Regions from separate parts of the Bradyrhizobium sp. SZCCHNR1015 genome, predicted to be linked through region 1. Evidence: predicted binding sites of a transcription regulator. Region 1 holds the regulator's gene; each other region holds the start of a gene.
The links. Region 1 encodes LexA, which represses DNA repair genes until DNA is damaged. Its sites were predicted from a motif close to TGTTCNNNNTGTGTTCNG; they were not measured.
Positions count from the first base shown of each region.

Region 2: QX128_RS24840 (putative DNA modification/repair radical SAM protein) is a predicted target of LexA. The motif match lies at 4,076-4,093, and genes of this name have one in related genera.
Region 3: QX128_RS05355 (ribonuclease T2) is a predicted target of LexA. The motif match lies at 1,587-1,604, and genes of this name have one in related genera.

Region 1 is NZ_JAUEYW010000005.1:1,380-8,629, forward strand. Features, by position in the region: gene QX128_RS10060 (alpha/beta hydrolase) at 1-183, opposite strand, end outside; gene QX128_RS10065 (MBL fold metallo-hydrolase) at 196-1,128, opposite strand; gene QX128_RS10070 (LysR family transcriptional regulator) at 1,213-2,166, shown strand; gene glp (gephyrin-like molybdotransferase Glp) at 2,379-3,590, shown strand; gene lexA (transcriptional repressor LexA) at 3,796-4,494, shown strand; gene QX128_RS10085 (hypothetical protein) at 4,784-5,224, shown strand; gene QX128_RS10090 (hypothetical protein) at 5,394-5,651, shown strand; gene QX128_RS10095 (ComEC/Rec2 family competence protein) at 5,606-7,250, opposite strand, start outside.
Region 2 is NZ_JAUEYW010000015.1:81,478-88,727, forward strand. Features, by position in the region: gene QX128_RS24830 (TfuA-like protein) at 1-1,131, shown strand, start outside; gene QX128_RS24835 (UdgX family uracil-DNA binding protein) at 1,178-2,662, opposite strand; gene QX128_RS24840 (putative DNA modification/repair radical SAM protein) at 2,754-3,992, opposite strand; gene QX128_RS24845 (DNA repair protein) at 4,177-4,965, shown strand; gene QX128_RS24850 (DNA polymerase Y family protein) at 4,865-6,451, shown strand; gene QX128_RS24855 (error-prone DNA polymerase) at 6,651-7,250, shown strand, end outside.
Region 3 is NZ_JAUEYW010000002.1:358,522-365,771, forward strand. Features, by position in the region: gene QX128_RS05350 (23S rRNA (adenine(2030)-N(6))-methyltransferase RlmJ) at 1-705, opposite strand, end outside; gene QX128_RS05355 (ribonuclease T2) at 842-1,546, opposite strand; gene QX128_RS05360 (hypothetical protein) at 1,679-2,137, opposite strand; gene QX128_RS05365 (hypothetical protein) at 2,306-2,611, shown strand; gene QX128_RS05370 (DUF3617 domain-containing protein) at 2,696-3,244, shown strand; gene QX128_RS05375 (NAD(P)H-quinone oxidoreductase) at 3,291-4,283, opposite strand; gene QX128_RS05380 (ABC transporter substrate-binding protein) at 4,302-5,507, opposite strand; gene QX128_RS05385 (fumarylacetoacetate hydrolase family protein) at 5,590-6,441, opposite strand; gene QX128_RS05390 (bifunctional 3-(3-hydroxy-phenyl)propionate/3-hydroxycinnamic acid hydroxylase) at 6,473-7,250, opposite strand, start outside.

The DNA.
Region 1 (7,250 bases):
GTCGAACAGGCTTGCGGACGAAAAGGTGGCGCCGTGCATCATCACCAGCGTGCGCTCGGCCGAGAAGCGTTGCAGGTCGTGCCGGCGCTTGTTGATGAGCTGAAGCTGGACATCGGACACCGGACCTTCGATCAGGCGGCGCTCGGAAACGATGCGCGAGGAGAACGTTGCATTATCGATCATGGCCATCTCGGATCAGGCGAAGTGCCAGGCAAACCGGTCGCCGTCGCGGCTGACGCGCCCGGCCGAGGACTCGGCGAAATGGGTGGTGAACACGAGGGAGCCGGTCTCCGCGGCATGGTTCATCGCCCATAGCCGTGAGGTCCGCGCCGCCTCCGGGAATTCGCAATAGACCGAATTCCAGTCCGGATGCGCGACCTGCATCGGATGATGCAGCACATCGCCCCAGAACAGCGCGCGCTCGCCACGCGAGCTGAAGCTGATGCAGGCGTGATCGATGCTGTGACCGGGGCTCGGCAGAAAACGGAAGCCGTCGACGACCTCGCTGCCATCGACCGTGATCTCGCGCGCGAGGCCGGCCTCGACGATCGGCAGCACGCTGTCTTCGTAGACCCCCGGCATCGGTGGATGCAGCATGGGTCCGAGCCCGGCCGCGTCCCTGATCGCGGCGTCCGAGCCGTCGCCAGCCGAGAGGGCGGCGACATAGGCGCGCTCTCGGCCCGAGAAAACGTGCCGGGCGTTCGGAAACACCGGCATCCAGCGGCCATCGGCAAGCTGCGTATTCCAGCCCACGTGATCCGCATGCAAATGCGTCATCAGGACGAGGTCGACATCGTCGGGGGCGACGCCGGCCGCCCGCAATCGGTCGAGGAACGGCTCGTTCAGGCGATGCAGAACGGCCGCGCCGGGCCGCTCCTTGTCGTTGCCGGTGGCCGTGTCGATCAGCACCACGCGCTCCGGCGTCCGCACCAGCCAGCTATGGATGCTCAGGCGCAGCGATCCCGTGCGCGGATCGACCGATCCCGGCCCGAAACGGCCGCGTTCGCGGGCAATGCTGGCGGCGTCCACGCCTGGAAACAGAAACTCGCCCTCGACCGCATCGAGACCGATCTCGAAAATCCTGCTGATGGTGGCGTCCCCGACGCGATAGGTCGTGATGTCCTGCATGTTTGGCGGCCTCGATCCGAACGGTGATCTTGTCTGGGCCGAGATCTACGATTAGGTCATGCATTCCTCAAATCGATCCAACTCATGCAGTCCATCGATCATTTCGATCTTCGCTCCTTCGACCTCAATCTGCTGGTCGCGTTCGACGCGCTGATGCAGGAGCGCAGCGTGACACGCGCGGCGGCGCGCCTGAAGGTGGGGCAGCCGGCGATGAGCCATTCGCTGTCGACGCTTCGCGTGCTGCTGCAGGATGAGCTGTTCGTCCGCGTCGGCACGATCATGCAGCCGACCCCCAAGGCTGCGGTGCTGGCCGGACCGGTTCGGGCGGCGCTGGCCCAGATGCAGGCTGCGTTGCACGCCGCACCGGAGTTCGACCCAGCGACCGAGCAGCGCACCATCCGCTTGGGATTCTCGAGCGAGGTCGAGCTGCTGCTGATCCCCGAACTCACGGCGGAGCTGCGTCGAACGGCGCCCGGCGTGCGGCTTCTCAGCCGTCCGACCGAACGCAACGAGGTGCATCGTCTGCTCGACGAGGGCGCCTTGGATGTCGGCGTCGGCTGCTTCGAGGCGGTGGCGCTGCGGCACCGATCCCAGTTCCTGTTCGAGCAGGCGCTGAGCTGCGTCTACAATCCAAAGCGCATCGCGATGAAAACACCGATCGGCCTGGATGCCTATCTGTCGCTTCCGCACGCACTGGTGACGCTGACCAACAGCCTGCAGGGCTGCCTGGAGGCGGCGCTGGACGAGATCGGGACCGAGCTCAACGTGGTCTCGGCCTCCTCGGATTTCCTCAGCGTGCTGGCGACGGTGGCCGCGTCACCGGTGATCACCACGATCCCGACCCGGATGGCAAGGCTCTACGGACCCCGGTTTGGGCTGGCGCTCTGTCCGGCGCCGTTGAAGTTGCGGCTGCCGGCGGTCTCGATGGTCTGGCCGCTGCAGCTCGATCGTGACGCGGCATCGGTCTGGCTGCGGAACATGGTGGCGGACATCCTGCACACCACCGAGCGCGCCGCCTGTCGCGCGGCTGCCGGATAGCTCCGTCGGGACTCCGTGTGCACGTGAGCAGATCGCGACTGCCCCCCCGGCATGATTGCAGAGTTTCTCGCGCGATCGTGAGGCGGCGGGCCACGCGACGCACCTTCAGACGATCGGAAAGCCGGGAGCGGCTTAGGCTCTTGGCCACCCCGTGCGCGTTCGGTTAGAAGGCGATTCAGTCGATCTGCCCGTCTTCGTCCGAAGGTAATCCCATGGCCCTGATGCCGGTCTCCGATGCGTTGTCCGCGGTGCTCGCCGGCACCGAGCCGCTGGCTGAGGAAATGGTCGGGCTGGACGAGGCCTATCACCGCATCCTGGCCCGCGACCTCGCGGCGCTGCGGACGCAGCCGCCCGAGGCGATGTCGGCGATGGATGGCTATGCGGTGCGCGCGGCCGACGCAGCCAAGGCCAAGGCGCGGCTGAAGGTGATCGGCGAGGTCGCGGCGGGACGGCCGTTCGATCGCGTGGTCGGGCCCGGCGAGGCGGCGCGGATCTTCACCGGCGGCGTTGTCCCCGCAGGCGCCGACGCGGTGGTGATCCAGGAGGACACGATCGCCGAGGACGGCCATGTCGTGATCACCGAGGCCGCGATCACAGGCCGGCACATCCGGCCGGCCGGCGTCGACTTCCACCAGGGCATGGTGCTGCTGAAGGCCGGGCGCCGGCTCAGCGACCGCGACCTATCCCTGGCGGCCAGCATGAATCATCCGGCGCTGCCGGTGCGGCGGCGGCCGAAGGTGGCGCTGCTCGCCACCGGCGACGAGCTGGTGATGCCGGGCTCGACGCCCGGCCCGGGGCAGATCGTCTATTCCAACGGCTACGCGCTGCGGGCGCTGGTGCGCAGCGAGGGCGCGACGCCGATCGATCTCGGCATCGCCGCGGATACGATGGCGGCGACGGTCGCTGGAATCCGGCGCGCCCGCGCGGCAGAGGCCGACGTCCTGATCACGACCGGCGGCGCCTCGGTCGGCGATCACGACCTAGTCAAGCAGGCGCTGGAGGCCGAGGGCGTCGAAATGGCGTTCTGGAAGATCGCGATGCGGCCGGGCAAGCCGATGATGCACGGACGGCTCGGCGACATCAGGGTGATCGGACTGCCCGGCAATCCGGTGTCGTCCTATGTCTGCGCCATCCTGTTCATGGTGCCGCTGATTCGGCGCCTGCTCGGCCGCGACGAGGCCGTGATGCCGCGCGAGACCGCCCTGCTCGGCCGCGAGTTGGGGGCGAACGATTCGCGCGAGGACTATCTGCGGGCGCAGCTCGAGGAGCGCGCCGACGGCACGCTGGTAGCCACCCCAGTGAGCCAGCAGGATTCGTCGCTGCTCGGGAACCTCGCGCTGTCGCAGGCGCTGGTGATCCGGCCGGCGTTTGCGCCGAAGGCGCCTGCCGGCAGCCCGTGCGAGATCCTGCGCCTGCCGAACTGAGCCGCTTCCCCGGTAAAGCCCGGTCCGTTCATCATATTTTTAGGATTGCGGAACACACATCGAACATATAGTGTCCGTTCATGATTTGTTTTTAGTATGTTGCGGGCGACGCGATGACGGTCCGACTCCAGGGCGCTCTCAGCCGGCTTGTGCTCAAGGCGCAGCTCCTGGACTCGGACAACAACAAACCGGGGACCAGGTCGAAATGCTGACGCGCAAACAGTACGAACTTCTGCGGTTCATCAACGAGCGGCTCAAGGAAGCCGGCGTGCCGCCGTCCTTCGACGAGATGAAGGATGCGCTCGATCTGCGTTCGAAGTCCGGCATTCATCGCCTGATCACGGCGCTCGAGGAGCGCGGCTTCATCCGCCGGCTGCCGAATCGCGCCCGCGCGATCGAGGTGATCAAGCTGCCCGAGCTGTCGCAGGCCGCGGGCAACCGTCGCGGCTTCACGCCGTCGGTGATCGAAGGCAATCTCGGCAAGGTGCGCACCAGTACTCCCGCGCTAGACGATGGCGAGCGCCCTGTCGCGGTGCCGGTGATGGGCCGCATCGCCGCCGGTACCCCGATCGAGGCGCTGCAGACGCGCAGCCACACCATCAGCGTGCCTGCGGACATGCTCGGCAACGGCGATCACTATGCGCTCGAGGTGCGCGGCGACTCGATGGTCGATGCCGGCATCCTCGACGGTGACATGGCGCTGATCCAGCGCAACGAGACCGCCGACACCGGCGACATCGTGGTGGCGCTGATCGACGATGAGGAAGCGACCTTGAAGCGCTTCCGCCGTCGCGGCGCATCGATCGCGCTCGAGCCGGCCAACACCGCCTACGAGGTGCGCATCCTGCCGCCGAACCGGGTGAAGATCCAAGGCAAGCTGGTCGGGCTGTACCGCAAGTACTGATCGCGAAGGGGATCGGTCGACCGGCGGCGGGCGCACGCGCTGTCGCCGCCGAGCGAGAAGCCAGCCAAGCTGGAAGCGGCCAGCAAATACGTCACACGCGAATGCACTTCATGATGTGCAGCGCGGCATGCTCAAACGCTTGTGATCAGCCGCGGGCACACGCGATGCAGATCAGCGCAGAATTGCCGCGAAGCGCGCGCTAACATCACCATCGATGTCCACTCTGATAGAGGCCTGCGCCTGTCCGGGGGGAGCGTGGGTCGGCTATCTCTCAACGAGGAGCGATCCGATGTGTGACTACAGCCTCCATGCGGTTGCGTCCCGTCCCGCCAAGGTCGGCGAGACGTTGATCTCGATGACCTTCCGTGGCACCGCCACCCGCGGCTTCGCGTTGGAGAGCGAGCCGACCGTCGCAGTCTGCATGCTGCCCGGCACCGAGTTGGCCTTCGCCGAGGACGTCCGCTACGACAGCCGCTGGCTCTGGACCCGGACGATCCGCGAGCGCGTCGCGAAGTTCAACAGCATCGAGACGCACATTCCCGATCGCCATCACGACGCGATCGAGTTCGCCGACGGCCGCCACGTGCTGGTGACCCAGCTCTGCGAGGGCCAGCGCGTCACCGTGCTGCAATTGCCGGTCAGCAAGCAGCCGGCAGAGCGCCGCCCGGACATCGCCGAGGACGTGCCGACGTCGCAGGCCACACCGATTCGCCGCATCAGCATCACCTGAGGGTCTGCGCGTCGGCATTTCTGTCGGTCGTGAGCGCGCTTTCGAAGGTGGGAGACTTGGTAGACTTGGGTTCTGCAAGCGCAAAGTCCTCTCGGGCGAACGTCCGGCATCGCATCGGATAGGAACGACATCCCTCGGCCGGCATTGTTTGCCGGGGGAGCTTGCCGCCGTGGTCAACAAGATCGATTGGAACAAGGCCGGACGGATCACCGAGCCCGGCCGCTACATGCTTGCGTTCGGATGGCTGACGGTCACGGCTGATGACGTCGCCATCTGGCAACGCTATCCGGGCGCTGCGTTCACGCTGGTCGAAGGGCCCTCGCTGTTCGATGGACCAGACGACACCGAGTATCATCTCGGCACCTTCGAGCTGCCCGGCGCTCAATCCTGCTCGCCCTGCTCCGTCTCCGGCGGCGTCGCGTCCTGAAGCCGCGCGGCCGGCGCACGCGGCGTCAGCGTCGTGTCGAACTCGCCGGCCTCGGCGGGCGCCGGCCACCATGGGCGGTCGGTGCCGCCGGCACGCGTCGGCGTCACGGCCAAGCCTTTGCCCTGCTGCACCAGCAACAAGGCGCCCTGCTGCCGCAGCCGCTCGCGATCGATCACGGCCGCCGCGCAGGATGACGGCGCGGCGCGCGCGGTGACGATCAGCGCGACACGGGCGCAATCGTCGGCGAGCGCCTCAGCGCGCAAGGTCATGGCGGCGAAGCGGCCGTCGGCCATCGCGACCACGCAGCCCGCCTCGTCGCAGGAGACGCCATCGGCGAGCGAGGCGTCCGCCGGCAGCCGGGCATCGGCGTCGGCCGCGAGCCACTCCTTGGTGGCGAACACATCCTTGCCGGCGCGCATCACATGCAGGCGTCCGTCACGGCCGCGCACCGCCACCGCGCGCCCATCGCCGGCGACCAGGACGTCGGGCAGCGGCGTCGCGGCCGCCCAGGCGGTGGCGGCCAAAAGCCCCATGGCGCCCAACCAGCGCAGCGGTGTGCGCAGCAGGCCGATCAGGATGACGCCCAGGCTGGCCAGGATCAGCGGGCCGATGCCGAAGGCCGGGATGCGCCCGACCGCGCCCGGCAGCGCCGCCACCCAGCGCGTCACCGCGATCATCCAGTCGATGCCGAGGCCCATCAGCGACCACCAGACGCCATCCAGGCCGAACGGCGCCGCCAGCAAGCCCATCAGGCCGGCCGGCATCACCAGCGCCGAGACCACCGGCATCGCCGCGAGATTGGCGAGCACGCCATAGGGCGTCACGCGATGAAAATGGAAGGCGGCATAGGGCGTGGTCGCGAGCCCGGCGATCAGCGAGGCCAGCAGCAGCATCGCGAGCTCGCGCCCGCCCCACAGCGCGACGCGCTGCGTCGTGGAGCTGTCCGGCGTCGCGAACAGCCTGGGCAGGCCGAACTGCACCAGCGCGACCAGGCCGAGCGTTGCCGCGAACGACATCTGGAAGCTCGGATGCGCCAGCGCCTCGGGGGCTGCGATCAGCACGATCATCGCCGCGACCGCGAGCGTGCGGAAAGTGACGGCGCGGCGGTCGACCATGACCGCGATCAGCACCACGGCCGTCATGAAGAACGATCTCTGGGTCGCGACCTCCGCGCCTGAGAGCAACAGATAGAACGCCGCCGCGACCAGCGCCGCGGCCGCCGCCCATTTCTTGATCGGGTGGCTGACGGTAAGGCCGGGGATCAGCGCCAGCAGCGCGCGCACGGCGAAGAACACGACGCCGGCCACGACCGCCATGTGATAGCCTGAGATCGACAGCACATGGCCGAGGCCGGAAATGAACATCGCGTCGTTGACATCGGGCGTGATGGCGTCGCGCCGGCCTGTCAGCAGCGCGGTGGCAATCGCCCGCTCGTCGCCCGACAGCCGGCCGCGGATGCGCGCATCGATCGCATCGCGCAGGCCCTGCATGGCCGCCGCATAGCCCAGGCCGAAGCCGGCGGCCTGCGGCGGCGGCGCCGTCGTGATCGCGCCCATCACGAAGCCGGAGGCGCCGATGCCCTGGAAGAACATGTCGCGC
Region 2 (7,250 bases), on a different contig from region 1:
AGCGCCAGCATGGGCGCGCTGCGCGCGGCCGAGCTGCACGCGTTCGGCATGGAGGGCGTCGGCAAGGTATTCGCGGCGTATCGCGACGGCGTGTTCGAGGCCGACGACGAGGTCGCCCTGATTCACGGGCCGGCGGAGCTCGGCTTTCCCGCGCTGTCCGAGCCGCTGGTCAACATCCGTTTCACCCTGCAGAAGGCGGTCGCCGCTGGGGTGATCTCGGAGGCGTCCCGTCAGATCCTGGAGGCGCTCGGCAAGGCGAGCTTCTATCCCGAGCGCAGCTACCCGGCGCTGCTGCAGGGCGCGCGGTCCGATGGCCGCCTGACGTCGCAGGAGATCGCCGCGCTCGAGGCCTGGCTGCCGGATCACCGCATCGACCAGAAGCGCGAGGACGCGCTGGAGATGCTGCGGACGATGCGGCGCCGGTTCGCCGGAGACGTGGTGCCCAAGGCGGTCGAGTACGCCTTCGAACACACGCAGTTGTGGGACGGGCTGATCCAGGACGCGCAGCGCTCGGCGGCCGCAGAACGCGAGTCCGGCATCCCGGACGGGACGCCGCAACTGATGGACGAGCTGCGGCTGCTGGCGGCGCGCGGCGGCGACCTGTCCGACAAGGCGATCGCGCGATTTCTCGCCGCATCGGAGGCCAAGCGCCGCGGCGTCAGGGTCGACGCCCAGGCGCTGAGCGCGGAGATCATCCGGTTTCGCCAGAGCAGGGATCTGATGGACCCGGCCGAGCTCGAGGCGTGGATCGCGCGCAACGGCCTGACCCGCTCGGAGTTTCTGGAGCTGATGCTGGACGAGGCGCGCATACGCTCGTTCAGGAAGGGGCTCAACGGCTCGGCCCTGAATGCGCTGGCCGACTGGGCCCGGATCGACGGCCATTTCGAGGATCTGCTGGCGCGCGCCCGCGACAAATGCGAGGTGCTGAAGCAGACGGAGATCGATGGCGGCGGCTGTCCGGCCGATTTCGGGATCAGCGAGGACGAGCTGATGGCGAGATATCTGCCGGCAGCGCCCGACGACGGAGGCCAGGACGAGGCGGAGTTGGCGGGATCGCTCGGGTTTCCGGATCGCGCCGCGCTGATCCAGGCCCTGCTGCGCGAGCACGTTTACACCTCGCGCAAATCCTGACCGACGGTTGCCGCGTCGTGCTTTACGCCCGATGGCGGGGAGGCGGTCATGCCGCGTGGGCGCGCTTGAGCGCGGCGGCGGCGATCTTCAGGTCTTGCACGAAGAGTTCGTATTCACGCGCCTTGGCGTCGGCGTCGGGCAGGCGCAAGAGATAGGACGGGTGCACCGTGATCATCGCCCTGACACCATCGGGCAGGTCGACCACATGGCCGCGATTCTTGGTGACCTGGGTGATCTTGCCGAACACCGACTGCGCCGCGGTGGCACCCAGCGCCACGACCAGAGCGGGCCGGACGGCGGCGAGCTCGCGCTCGTACCATTGCCGGCAGGCCTTGATCTCCGGCGTGGCCGGCTTCTGGTGCAGCCGGATCTTGCCGCGCGGCACGAACTTGAAATGCTTCACCGCATTGGTGACGTAGACCTTGGACCGGTCGATGCCAGCCTCTGCGAGCGCACGGTCGAGCATCTGTCCCGCCGGGCCGACGAACGGATGGCCGGCCAGATCCTCCTTGTCGCCCGGCTGCTCGCCGACCAGCATCAGCGGCGCATGCTCAGGACCTTCCCCGAACACGGTCTGGGTCGCATCCTTCCACAGCGGGCAGGCGCGGCAGGACGCGGCTTCTTCACGCAAGGTCTCAAGGTCGGCGGCGACAACATCACGTGAGGTCTCAGCAGCAGCATGCGCGTGGGCTTTCGGCTTGCGGGTCATCGCGGTCTCCTCGACGCGCTTCTGTGGCTTGTGCGGTTCGGTGCCAGGTTCGGCGATCATCTCGGTGGTGCGCCGGGCGGCAGCCGCGATCAGCGGCTGGATCAGCTTGGCCTCGGGCAGGTTCTGCCAATATTTCTTCGGCATCTCCTTTTCCATTGCCTTCACTTTGAGCCGTGCCGGATTGAAAATGCTGGCATAATAGCGCAGCCACACCTCTTCGAGGCGGTCTTCCGACGGCGCTTCGGCCTTGCTCACACCCGGCGTGAACGAGACGTGGCTGCCGTCCCAATGCGCGCAGATTTCCGGGGTGAGGATCGACCAGGGCATGTCGGCGAAGCGCCGGGCGAAGAACGGCGCGGCGCGCTCGACGATGTGATGCTCCGGCTCGAACCAGGCGACGTAGCGTGACTCGCGCTCGCGGCCGACCTCGCGGAAACGGACGAAGGCGTGCATCTTGTGGACGTCGCGGCGCACCGCGCGCGCCAGCGCATTGGCCTGCGCGACGTCGGGATCGGTGGCGATGTCCATGAGATCGTGGTTGGTCCGCAGACGCCACAGCAGCCGGTAGAGCAGGGTGAAGCGGCTGGGGTCGCTGTGCAGGATCGCGCTTTCAGCAAGCTCCATGAAGCTCGCCGGCACCGAAAACGCGCCCTTGGGCACCTCGGGCAGCTGGGTGTCAGCATGGTCGTCGAACAGATCGGGCGCCGCGCCCTTGACGCGCCAGGTGACATCCGCCGGCCTGACGTCGTTCATCGCCAGCGCCCGCGCCGCCCGGCGCCAGCCGTCGAAATCGGTGTCGCTGTCGAGGGTTACGACGTGCATTTGTCTCCTCACGTCATTGCGAGGACGAAGCAATCCAGAGTCGTCGTGTCGCCCCTGGATCGCGTCGCTGCGCTCGCGATGACGGCTTCCGTCAAAATCCAAATCCCAGCTGCTGCGGTTTCGGCCGCAGCCGGGCTCTGAGGCTGGCACCGTCGAGCAAAGACGGAGACGGCCGGTGGTCGGAGAGAACGATGAACGGCAGCGCCTTGTTCCGGACGACGTTGAGCCGGGCGAGATCCGCAAGGCGGATCGTGGTGGTGCGCCGGGTCGCGAGGATGCGCTGCACGGTGCGGGTGCCGAAGCCGGGTACGCGCAGCAGCTCCTCGTGGCTTGCGGTGTTGATGTCGAGCGGGAAGCGGTCGCGGTGGCGCAGCGCCCAGGCAAGCTTGGGGTCGATGTCGAGCGGCAGCATGCCCTCGTTCTCCTCGACGATCTCGTCGGCGTCGAAGCCGTAGAACCGCATCAGCCAGTCGGCCTGGTACAGCCGGTGCTCGCGCACCAGAGGCGGGGCCTGCAGCGGCAGCGCGCGGCTGGCATCGGGGATCGGGCTGAAGGCGGAGTAATACACGCGCTTGAGCTTGTAGGCGCCGTAGAGATTGGCCGAGGTCGACAGGATGACGCGGTCGTTGGCCGCGTCGGCGCCGACGATCATCTGCGTGCTCTGGCCGGCCGGCGCAAAGCGCGGCGGCTTCGCCCGGCGCACCGTCTTCTTGGCTTCCGCCGTCTCGTCGAGCTTCAGCCTGAGACGGCCCATGGTGCGGCGGATCGCGCGCTGGTCCTTCTCCGGCGCGAGCTGCGTCAGGCTCTCTTCCAGCGGCGTCTCGATGTTGATGCTGAGCCGGTCGGCGTAGCGGCCGGCTTCCGCGATCAGCGCCTCGTCGGCTTCGGGAATCGTCTTCAGATGGATGTAGCCGCGGAAGCGATGCTCCTCGCGCAGCTTGCGCGCGACGCTCACGACCTGCTCCATCGTGTAGTCCGGGCTGCGGATGATGCCCGACGACAGGAATAGCCCCTCGATGTAGTTGCGGCGATAGAAGTCGATGGTGAGCTTCACCACCTCGTCGACCGTGAAGCGGGCGCGCGGCACGTTGGAGGAGGCGCGGTTGACGCAATACAGGCAGTCGTAGTTGCAGGCATTGGTCAGCAGAACCTTGAGCAGCGAGATGCAGCGTCCGTCCGGCGCATAGGAATGGCAGATGCCCATGCCGGGCGCGGTCGAGCCGAGACCCTTGCCGTCGCGGGAATCCCGCATCTCAGTACCGCTGGAGGCGCAGGACGCGTCGTACTTGGCGGCATCGGCCAGGATCTCCAGCTTGCGGAGCAGCTCCATACCTTTGAATCCCTTTGATTCCATTCGTTGAATCGTATCCGGGGCAATCCCGATTGACTCTCTCGAAGGCGTTAGCTTTATATTAGAACGTATCATGAACAAAGAGGGTCGTCGCGGGTTCAACTGCCTGCTTCACTTGAGAACGGCAGCGCCCGCACGATGGATTGAAGAGGAGCGGCGACGGATGACCGGCGCACGCATGGATACGCTCGCGCGTCTGCGCGGCCGCATTGCCCGTCTCGAGGCGGGAGATGGCGCACATGATTTGCGCCGGGTCGCGCTCGGCCATGACGCGGCCGATGCGGTGCTGCAGGGTGGGCTCGCCACCGGCGCGCTGCATGAGGTGTTCGCCGAGACCGGCCGCCAGGCGGCGGCCGCGACCGGTTTTCTGTGCGGGCTTGCCGCGCGTGTCGCCGCGCGCCGGCCGCTGATCTGGATCCGGCAGGATTTCGCCGAGCGCGAGATGGGCGCGCTGTCGATGAGCGGGCTCGCCGAGCTCGGCCTCGATCCGCGTCGGATCGTGATCGTGCGCGCGCCCGATCTCGATCACGCCCTGCGCACCGCCGCCGACGCGCTCGCCTGCGATGCGCTGGGCGGTGTGATGCTGGAGGTGTGGGGCGAGACGCAAAAGCTCGATCTCGTCGCCAGCCGCAAGCTGACCCTGGCGGCGCAGGAGTCCGGGGTGACGGCGCTCATGCTGCGCATCGCGGCCACGCCCGAGCCCTCGACCGCCGAGACGCGCTGGATCGTCCGCACCGCGCCGTCGCTGCCCTCGGCGCCCTGGATGGCGTGGGGCGCGCCGCGCCTCGATGCCGAGCTCATTCGCAACCGTCACGGCCAGACCGGACGATGGATCATGGAGTGGACCCCCGATGCATGCCGTTTCAATGAACCGGCGGCGGATCCTCAGCTTGTGGCTGCCGCGCCTGCCCATCGATCGCATCAAGCGCAGCCGCGCCGCCGATCCGCATGATGGCCTTCCGCAGGCCGTCGTCCTCAAGGATGCCAATATGCTGCTGATCCATTCGTTGGACGAGGCGGCGGCGCGTCACGGCGTCAGCCTCGGCCAGCCCTTGGCGAATGCCCGCGCGGTCTGTCCCGATCTCGTCGTGCACGAGGCGGATTTGGCGGCTGATGCAAAGATGCTGGAGGGCATCGCCGACTGGTGCGACCGCTTCACGCCGCTGGTGGCGCTCGATCCCCCGCATGGGCTTTTGCTCGACATCACCGGCTGCGTGCATCTGTTCGGCGGCGAAGCCAGACTGATGCGGTCGGTCTGCGACGCGCTGACCGCGCACGGCCTCATTGTGTCGGCGGCGATCGCCTCCAACGCCGTCTGCGCGCGGACGCTGAACCGGCAGGTGCACGGCCGCATCGTGCCTGATGGCGAGGAGGCGACTGCGGTGGCGCCGCTGCCGGTGGCCGCGCTGGGCGGCAGCGAGGCGATCACGCTCGGCCTGCGCCGCGCCGGCTTGAAGACGATCGGCGACGTCGCCGCGCGCGGCCGCAACGAGATCACCGCGCGGTTCGGCGCCGCTTTCACCCGTGTGCTGGCGCAGGCGCTGGGCGAGGCCGATGCGCCGATCAGCCCGCGCAAAGTCCCGCCGGACTACATCGTCGACAAGCGCTTCGCCGAGCCGGTCGCGACCGACACCGTGATCGCGGCCAGCCTCTCCAGCCTGGCCGCGATGCTGGTGGCGGCGATGGCGCAGCAGGGCAAGGGCGCGCGGCGGCTGGAGGCCTGCTTCTTCCGCACCGATGGGCTGGTGCGCGTCATCGCGGTCGACACCGGCCAGCCGGTCACCGAGGCCGCCGTCATCGACCGGCTGTTTCGCGAACGGCTCGAGGCGCTGAACGATCCGCTCGATCCCGGCTTCGGCTTCGACATGATCCGGCTGTCGGCCAGCCGCAGCGAGATCGTGGTGCAGCAGCAGCGCGATCTCGATGCCCATGTCCATGACAATGACGAACTGTCGGCCTTGATCGACCGCATCGCCGCGCGCATCGGCGGCAAGCGTGTGGTCGTGCATCTGCCGGTGGACACGCATATTCCGGAACGCGCGGCGCTGCCGCTGCCGGCGCAGCAGCATCTGGCGGCTTCGAATGTTGCCGACTGGCCGGAGCGCAGCGAAGGCGAGCCGCCGCTGCGGCCCTTGCGGCTGTTCGCGCGTCCCGAGGCGATTCAAGTGATCGCCGGTGTGCCCGACGGCCCGCCCGCGCGCTTCGTCTGGCGTCGTGCCGCGCATGCGGTGGTGCGCGCCGAAGGCCCGGAGCGCATCGCGATGGAATGGTGGCGGCCGGACGGGCGGGGCCTCACGCGTGACTATTTCCGCGTCGAGGACGAGCACGGCCTGCGCTTCTGGCTCTACCGCGACGGTCTGTATGACCGCGAGCTCGAGCAGCCGGAGAACGGTTTGCCGATGCAGCCCGCCTGGTACATGCACGGGCTGTTCGCATGAGGGGCAGGTCCATTCCATATGAGGATATGGGGCTGTCGCGACCAGCGACCCGCTCAATTATTGACTCCGTCATGGCCGGGCTTGTCCCGGCCATCCACGTCGTTCGGCATCCTGGGAGCGACGTGGATGCCCGGGACAAGCCCGGGCATGACGACTGGGGGTGCAGGGCCGCCGCTATTCCAGCACGAGCGCCTCCGCCATGACCTCCATCCCCTATGCCGAGATCGGCATCACCACCAATTTTTCCTTCCTGCACGGCGGCTCGCATCCGCAGGACTATGTGCATCAGGCCGCCGAGTATCGCCTCACCGCCATCGGCATCGCCGACCACAACACGCTCGCCGGCATCGTCCGCGCCTATAGCGAGCTGAGTAGCGACCGGCTGAGCTGCAAGCCGAAGCTGCTCTACGGCGCGCGGCTGGTGTTCACCTGCGGCACGCCGGACATCCTGGTCTATCCGCGCGACCGCGCCGCCTACGGCCGGCTGTGCCAACTGCTCACCCGCGGCAAGCGCGGCAGCGATCTCGACAAGGTCGCCAAGGGCGACTGCCGCCTGAGTTTCGAGGATCTGTTCGAGTTCATCGAAGGCCAGCTCGTGGTGCTGATGCCGCCGCATCGCTTCGACGAGGCTGTGCTCGGCAAAATCCTGGCACGGCTGAAAGACAGCCCCGCCGAAGGCGTGTGGCTGGCCGGCAGCCTGCTGTATCGTGGCGACGACCGCCGCCGGCTGGCGCGGCTCGCGCGCCTTGCGGCGTCCAGCAAAGTGCCGCTGATCGCCACCAACGACGTCCTCTATCAT
Region 3 (7,250 bases), on a different contig from region 1:
CGGCGCAACACTGAACTCGATCCGCAGCACCTTGCCGGGCGGCTTGGCCGCGGCCGCGAGCGCCGCGACGCGATCGCTCAGCTCTTCCGTCGCGCGCCGGCTCTTGGCGGGATACCAAAGCACGTAGATACCGGTGGTCCACTTCGCGAAGGCCGCGGCAAAGCGGTCGGCGAGCCGCTCGAACTCATCCTTCGCCTCGAACGCCGGATCGATCAGCACCACGCCCCGGCGCTCGTTCGGCGGCACGAAGGCGGGCAGGGCGACCCAGCCGTCGAGATCGACGACGCGGGCCTGGGTGTCGCGGCGCAACTGATCGATCAGCTGCTTGCGGGGGATCGGCGCCAGCTCGCACAGGGTCATGCGGTCCTGCGGCCGCAGCAGCGCGCGCGCGATCAGCGGCGAGCCGGGATAGGCGACGAGCTCGGCCGTCGGATTGAACGATCGGACGATATCCAGATAGGGCTGGACCAGCGCATAGACCTGATCCGACAGCCGCGCCTGCAGCAGGCGGGCAATGCCGGTGAGGAACTCGCCGCTGCGGGTCGCCTCGTCGCCGGTGAGATCGTACAGGCCAGCGCCGGCATGGGTGTCGATCACCCGGAACGCAGCGGGCTTCTCCTGGAGGTAGACCAGGATGCGCGTCAGCACGATGTGCTTGATGACGTCGGCGAAGCCGCCGGCGTGAAAGGCGTGTCGGTAGTTCATGCCGTCCCGGTTACGCCGTTCCGCGTCAAAAGGGTACCCCGTCGATGCGCCGCATGCCCTTTCGGAGAGCCGCGGATCATCGCCGCCGCAACAGGCGCCGCAGGCCGACGCGCTGCGGTCGCCCGATTCGCAGTCGCTAGCCGCCGCGGACCGGCGGCATGTTGACCTCGTCGCGCCGGCAGGCCTGCCGGTCGATCTCGTCGCAATTGCGAAACTCGAGGTCCTTCGACAGGCAGATCCGGACCTCGCTCAGCCGGGTGCGATTGCAGGTGACGGCAATGCCCGATGTCGTGAGCTTGGGGTTGGCCTTGATGAAGGCTTCCTCAACCGCCGCCGGCGCCACTGTCTTGGCTTCCGCGAGATCGAGAAATTCCGGCGGGATCTTGATGGCGGCCCGCGCCTTGCGGATGGCTTCGAAATAGGCCTTCGCCGACATGCCGGCGCAGGTGCCGTGCTTGTCCCACTCGTTGTAGATCAGGCCCGGCGCCGGCATCAGGTCGAGCATCGAGGTCATGATGTTGCGCGGCAGGCGCGGCGCCGGCTGCTCGCAATATTCGGGGTAGCCGTTCTCGTATTGCGGCCACAGCCCGTGCACGACGAACGAGTAGGGCCGGCCGGTGCACTGTTGGGACCGGCTGCCGCGGCCGCCGCGCTCCTCCGCCTCGGCACAGTACGAGGGCGACCACGACAGCGAGAGAACGTAGAAGTCGAACGCGCCCGGCGCATTCTGGCGCCGGTCCTGCGCCGCGGCGGAGCCAGCCGCGAGCACACCGAGCAAGAGGGCAAAGCAGGCGATCGTTCTGGACAACAGGACGGCAGGTCGGCGCAGGCAATCGAACATGGCATACTCCCCGGACAATGCCAGGAGCCTACCAGCGCGCGGGAACATTTCAAGAACAAAAATGGCTGCCCCGAGGCAGCCATTGGTCAGCTGGCCGCTCGCGCGAGCGGGCGATGCGCCGGGAAAGGCGAATCAGGGCTTGGCGGCGCGGCAGGCCGGATTGAAGGCCCAGTTGCGATCGAGGCCGACGACGCAGAACTCGACGCCCTGGTCATAGCCGGCGAAGCCGCCATCCTCGATGATCGAGAAGTTGACGGTGCGCGCCTTGCCGTCGCTGATCATCACGCTGCCGGTGCAGAAGCGGCGCGGGATGTTGTCGGACTGCCAGGGCCGGAAGGCGATCTCATGGACATTGGCGACGCCGGTAATCGTCAGCGAGGAATTCCAGAAGGTGCTCTCCTTGTCCTGGAATCGCGAGACGATGGTCGGAATGGCCGCCTCGCAAGGCGCGACCCGGCCGTCATATTTCGGGCCGGACAGCCAGAAGTTCATCTCGAGCGGGTTGGCCGCCTGGGCCGGCGCGGTCGCGAACGCGAGCAGCGCGCCGCATGCGGCACCGAACGTCTTGAAAGCTGAGCTGAAGTCGCGCATGGGCCGTCCGCAAGGCTGATCCGGGAGCGTGGACCGTGCCGCGGTGGCCACAGGAGGTCAAGTGCAACGCGGCAACACTCCACGATTAGTCCTGTTAACCCGGGGCCGGTGTTCTTTTCTTGACCGCACGGGACCTTTAGAATGGCAGGCCAGATCGAGGAGAATGCAATGCGGACGCTGATGGCCGGATTCGTGAAGACTGCAGGCCTCGTGGCCGCTGGGATGGTTCTGGTTGCCGCGTCCGCCCAGGCCGACGTGGTGCCGCCCTTCAAGGGCAATGACACCGGCGGCATCATCGCCTATCAGCTGGCCCAGACCACGGATGCGCGCCAGCTCGCGGTCGACCACTGCGCCTCCTACGGCAAGGTCGCGAAGTTCGGCGCCGTCGATGCGCGCTACGGCGGCTACGTCTCGTTCTCCTGCCGCTGGGTACCGTACGGCTCGGCGCAGCGGCCGCTGCGGACGCTCTACTGACCTTCCATCAACTGCCGTTCTCCTAATTGCCATCTTTTGGCGGCATTCGCTCTGGCATCGATCAACGAGCCGGCACGGGGGCACATGACCTGCACACGCATCGCAATCGGGCTGTTGGCCTGCTGCCTTCTGGGCGTGACCGCGAGCCATGAGGCTCGGGCCGTCGACCTGCCGGTGCGCAAGGCCGGCCTGTGGGAGCTGAAGATGATCAGATCCGGTGGTCAGCTGCCGGAGGCGACGATTCAGCACTGCACCGACGCGGCCACCGACAAGGAGATGAACAACTTCGCCTCTCCGATGGCGCAGCAGGTCTGCTCCAAGCAGGACATCCAGAAGACCGCGACCGGCTACGTCTCCGATTCGGTCTGCAATTTCGGCGGCATCAATACGACGTCGCATGCCGACATCACGGGCGATTTCAACTCGGCCTATACGGTGAAGACGATGTCGCGCGTCACGGGCGGCGCAGCCGGCACCGGGGTGAAGGACACCGCGATGACGATCGAGGCCAGATGGCTCGGCGCCTGCAAGCCCGACCAGAAGCCCGGGGACATCGTGATGCCCGGCGGGATGAAGATGAACGTCAAGGACATGGCCAAGCTGAAGGCCCTGATCCCGGGCGTGAAGCAGTAGGCGGGCGCTCGTTGCGCGTGATGGGCGCAGCGACGTGGATCGTCGCTCATTCGCGGACGCAAAGCACGATCTTCCCGATATGCCGGCCCGTATCCATGCGGGCATGCGCATCGGCCGCCTCGGACAGGCGATAGGTGCTGTCGATGTGCGGCCGAATGGCCGTTCCGAGAAGAGGCCAGATCCGCTGCCGCAGTTCGGTCGCGATCCGCCGCTTGAGATCGAGCGACGTCGACCGCAGGAACGCGCCGGTGATGCTGGCCCGGCGCGCCATCAGGCTGCGCAGCGGCACCGCCAGCTCCTTGCCCTGTCCAGCCGAGAGCTGGGCGATCCGTCCACCCATGGCGAGCGCCGCAAGGTCCTGCGCGATGTGGGCGCCGGCGGAGGTGTCGAGGATGCAGTCGACCCCGCGCGTCCCCGTCGCCGCGCGGATCTGCTCGGCGAGATCGGGATCGGCATAGTCGAACACGGCGCTGCAGCCGAGCCCGAGTGCCAGGGCGCGCTTCTCCGCGGTGCCGGCGGTGGCCATGACGGGATGCCCCAGCGCGCGCAGCAGCTGGATCGCGATCGTGCCGACGCCGCTGCTGCCGCCGTGAATCAGGGCGGTCTCGCCGGGCGCCATGCGCATCAGCTCGAAGAAGTTGAACCAGGTCGTGAACAGCGCCTCAGGCAGGGCGGCGCCCTGGATCCAGTCGAGGCTGCTCGGCAGGTCCAGTGCAAGATGCTGATCGGTGGCGACGTATTGTGCGTATGAACCGCCGTCGGTCAGCGCGATCACCGCTTCACCCAGCCGTTCCCGGGAAACGTCGGCGCCGCAGGCCACGATGCGCCCCGAGGCTTCCAATCCCGGTATGGGATTGGGCTCCCGCGACGGCCCGGCGGCGCGCTGGTTGCAGTCGTGTCGGTTGATGCCGGCGGCTGCGACCTCGATCAGGACGTCGTCTGGTCCGAGGCGCGGGACCGGCCAGTCCTGCCGCTCCGACAGGACCTCCGGGCCGCCCGGGGCGGTGATGATGACGGCGCGCTGCTTGTCCGGAATCATGTTCGACCGCTCATTTGCTCACTTGCCCACGAGGCTGCACTTGCTGCGGTCGAGCGGACGAAACGCCTGATCGGGGGCGATCTTCGTCACCAGCTTGACGAAGTCCCAGGGGGCCTTTGATTCAGCGGGGGTCTTGACCTGGACGAGGTACAGGTCGTGCACCATGCGCTGGTCGTCGCGGATCCGGCCGTGGTCCGCATAGGCATCCGAGACCGGCGTGGACTTCATCTTCGCCATCACCGTTGCGCCGTCGTCGCTGTCGGCATCCTTCACCGCCTGCAGATAGTGCCGCACGGCCGAGTAGACGCCGGCCTGGATCTGTGACGGCATCGCCTTGCGGCGCGCGTAGAACGCGTCGGAGAAGCGGCGCGCGGCGGGGGAGGCATCCTCGAAGAAGCTGGTGACGATGAGATCGCCCTGCGTCGCCTTGAGGCCGATGGCTTCGATGTCGACGTTCTGGAACGACATCGGCACGATCTTGATCCCCTGCGCCGCAAGCCCGAATTCCTCGGCCTGCTTGATGGCGGTGGCATTGTCGCCGGCGACGTTGAGCGCCAGGATCTTGGCGCCGGAGGCCTGGGCCTGCAACAGGAACGAGCCGTAATCCGGCGTGCCGAGCTGCGCCTTGACGCTGCCGGCGACCGTGCCGCCGAGCTCGGCGATGCGGGCGCGCGCGGTCGCCTCGACCGAATGGCCGAACGCATAGTCGCCGGTGATGAAGAACCACGGCTCCTTGCTGGTCTGCATGATGCCCGAGACGACGGCGGTGGCGGTCGAATAGGCGTCGTGCGTCCATTGCACCGAGGTCGGCGCGCACGCCTCGTCGGTGAGCTGGTTGGCGCCGGCCCCCGAGACGAGGAAGATCCTGCCGTTGCTGCGCACCAGCTCCTGGACGCCGAGCGCCGCGCCGGAGCTGCCGCCGTCCGCGATCGCCTGCACGCCGTCCTGTTCGAACCAGCGCCGGGCGATCGCGACCGCGATATCCGGCTTGTTCTGGTGGTCCGCCTGAAGGATCTCGATCGGCCTGCCGTTGATGTTGCCGCCGAATTCCTCTGCGGCCATCCGTGCCGCTTCCACCGAGCCGGGCCCCATCGCGGTCGCAAAGATGCCGGTCATGTCGGTGAGCACGCCAATCCGGATGGCTTTCCCTTTGATGTCCGCCTGCGCGGATGAGCCTGCAAGCAGCAACAGCGCGGCGATGCCCGCTGTGAGACGTCGCGACATGATGATCCTCCCCGGATTCAACGACTTTGTTTGTTATGTCGTGTTTGGTTGGTGCGCCGCGCGGCTCCGCGAGGCGGAGACGTCAGGCCGCCGGTTCGGCGGCCACGGGATTGCGCAGGACGCCGATGCCCGAGATCTCGACCTCGACCGTATCGCCGGGCTTCATGAACAGTGGCGGGGTGCGCTTGAAGCCGACGCCTCCCGGCGTGCCGGTGACGATCACGTCGCCCGGCAGCAAGGTCATGATCTCCGAGCAATAGACGATCAGATCAGGCACGTCGGTGATGAGCAGGTCCGTGGTGGTCCGCTGCACGGTCTCGCCATTGAGGCGGGTCTGCAGCGTCAGCCTGGACGGGTCGGGAATTTCGTCGGCGGTGACGAGCCAGGGGCCGAACGCGCCGGACTGATCGAAGGTCTTGCCCGACAGGAATTGCGACGTATGGCGCTGCCAGTCGCGGATGCTGCCTTCATTGTAGCAGGAATAGCCGGCGATGTGCGTGAGCGCGTCCTCGCGCCGGACATGCCGGCCGGCTTTCCCGATCACGAGCGCGAGCTCGCCCTCGTAGTCGAAATGATCGGAGACAGCAGGGCGAACGATCGGTTGCAGATGTCCCACCTGGCTGGTCGGAAAGCGCGCGAACAGCGCCGGCTTCTCGGTGACGGTTCGCCCGGTCTCGGCGACGTGGTCGCGATAGTTCAGGCCGACGCAGATGATCTTGCCGGGATCGGGAATGACGGGCGCGAAGGCGATCGCGTCGAGCGGATAGTCGGCCGGTTCGGAGGCGAGCAGCGCGGCGGCGTCGCCGAGCGCATGGGCCTCAAGCAGCGCGCGCAGGCTCTTCGACGACAGCCGCCGGCCGAGGTCGACGACACCATCGCCTTTCACTACGCCGTAGCCCGCACGACCGTCGATGACAAAGGAAACCAGCTTCATACGTGAACCCTCTCAAAAGGAACGGAAACGCTCAGGTCGCGTTCGGCAGCGGTGCGAGGAAGGCGAGGCCTGACAACAGCACCGCGGGATCTTCGCCCGTGCGGACAGCGCCCAGGATGTAGCGGTCGGGGCGCATCAGCACGGCGTCGAAGCCGTGCTGATCGAGCCAGCCGTCGAGGCGGCCAGCTTCCTCGCCGCAGATGACGGCGACGTCAGCGGCCGTCAGGCGGGCATGATGCTGCTCGATCACTGCGGCACCGAGTCCTGACCGGCACAACAGCGCGAAGCGATAACCGATGCGGTCGTCGCTGCGGCCGAGATCGCGGCTGCGGAATTGCGGCGCCAGCTTTCCGGTCATGCTGCGATCGCCGCAGGCCAGGCCCGGGCCGAGCAGCGGCTTCTGCACGTCGAGCTTGAGCTGGCCGTCGCCCTGTGCCGTGCCGGTCGCGAGCGCCGACTCGACCGCCTTGGTGTTGATGAGTCCGCCCAGCCGGATCGCGAGCTCGATGAACTCGCGTACATGCGGCGCGCGCTCGCTTTGATAGGTGTCGAGAAGATCAGGCGTTGCCTTGCCGGCGATCACATGGGCCAGCTTCCACGCGAGGTTAGCTGTATCGCGAATGCCGGCACACATGCCTTGGCCAAGGAACGGCGGGGTCTGATGCGCAGAATCACCTGCGAGCAGCAACCGTCCGCTACGCCATTGCTGCGCCACCGCTGAGTGGAAGGTGTAGACAGCGGCGCGTTCGATCTCGGCCTCTGCGGGCCGGAGCCAGGGCGAGAGCAGCTCCCACACGCGCGCCGGCCGC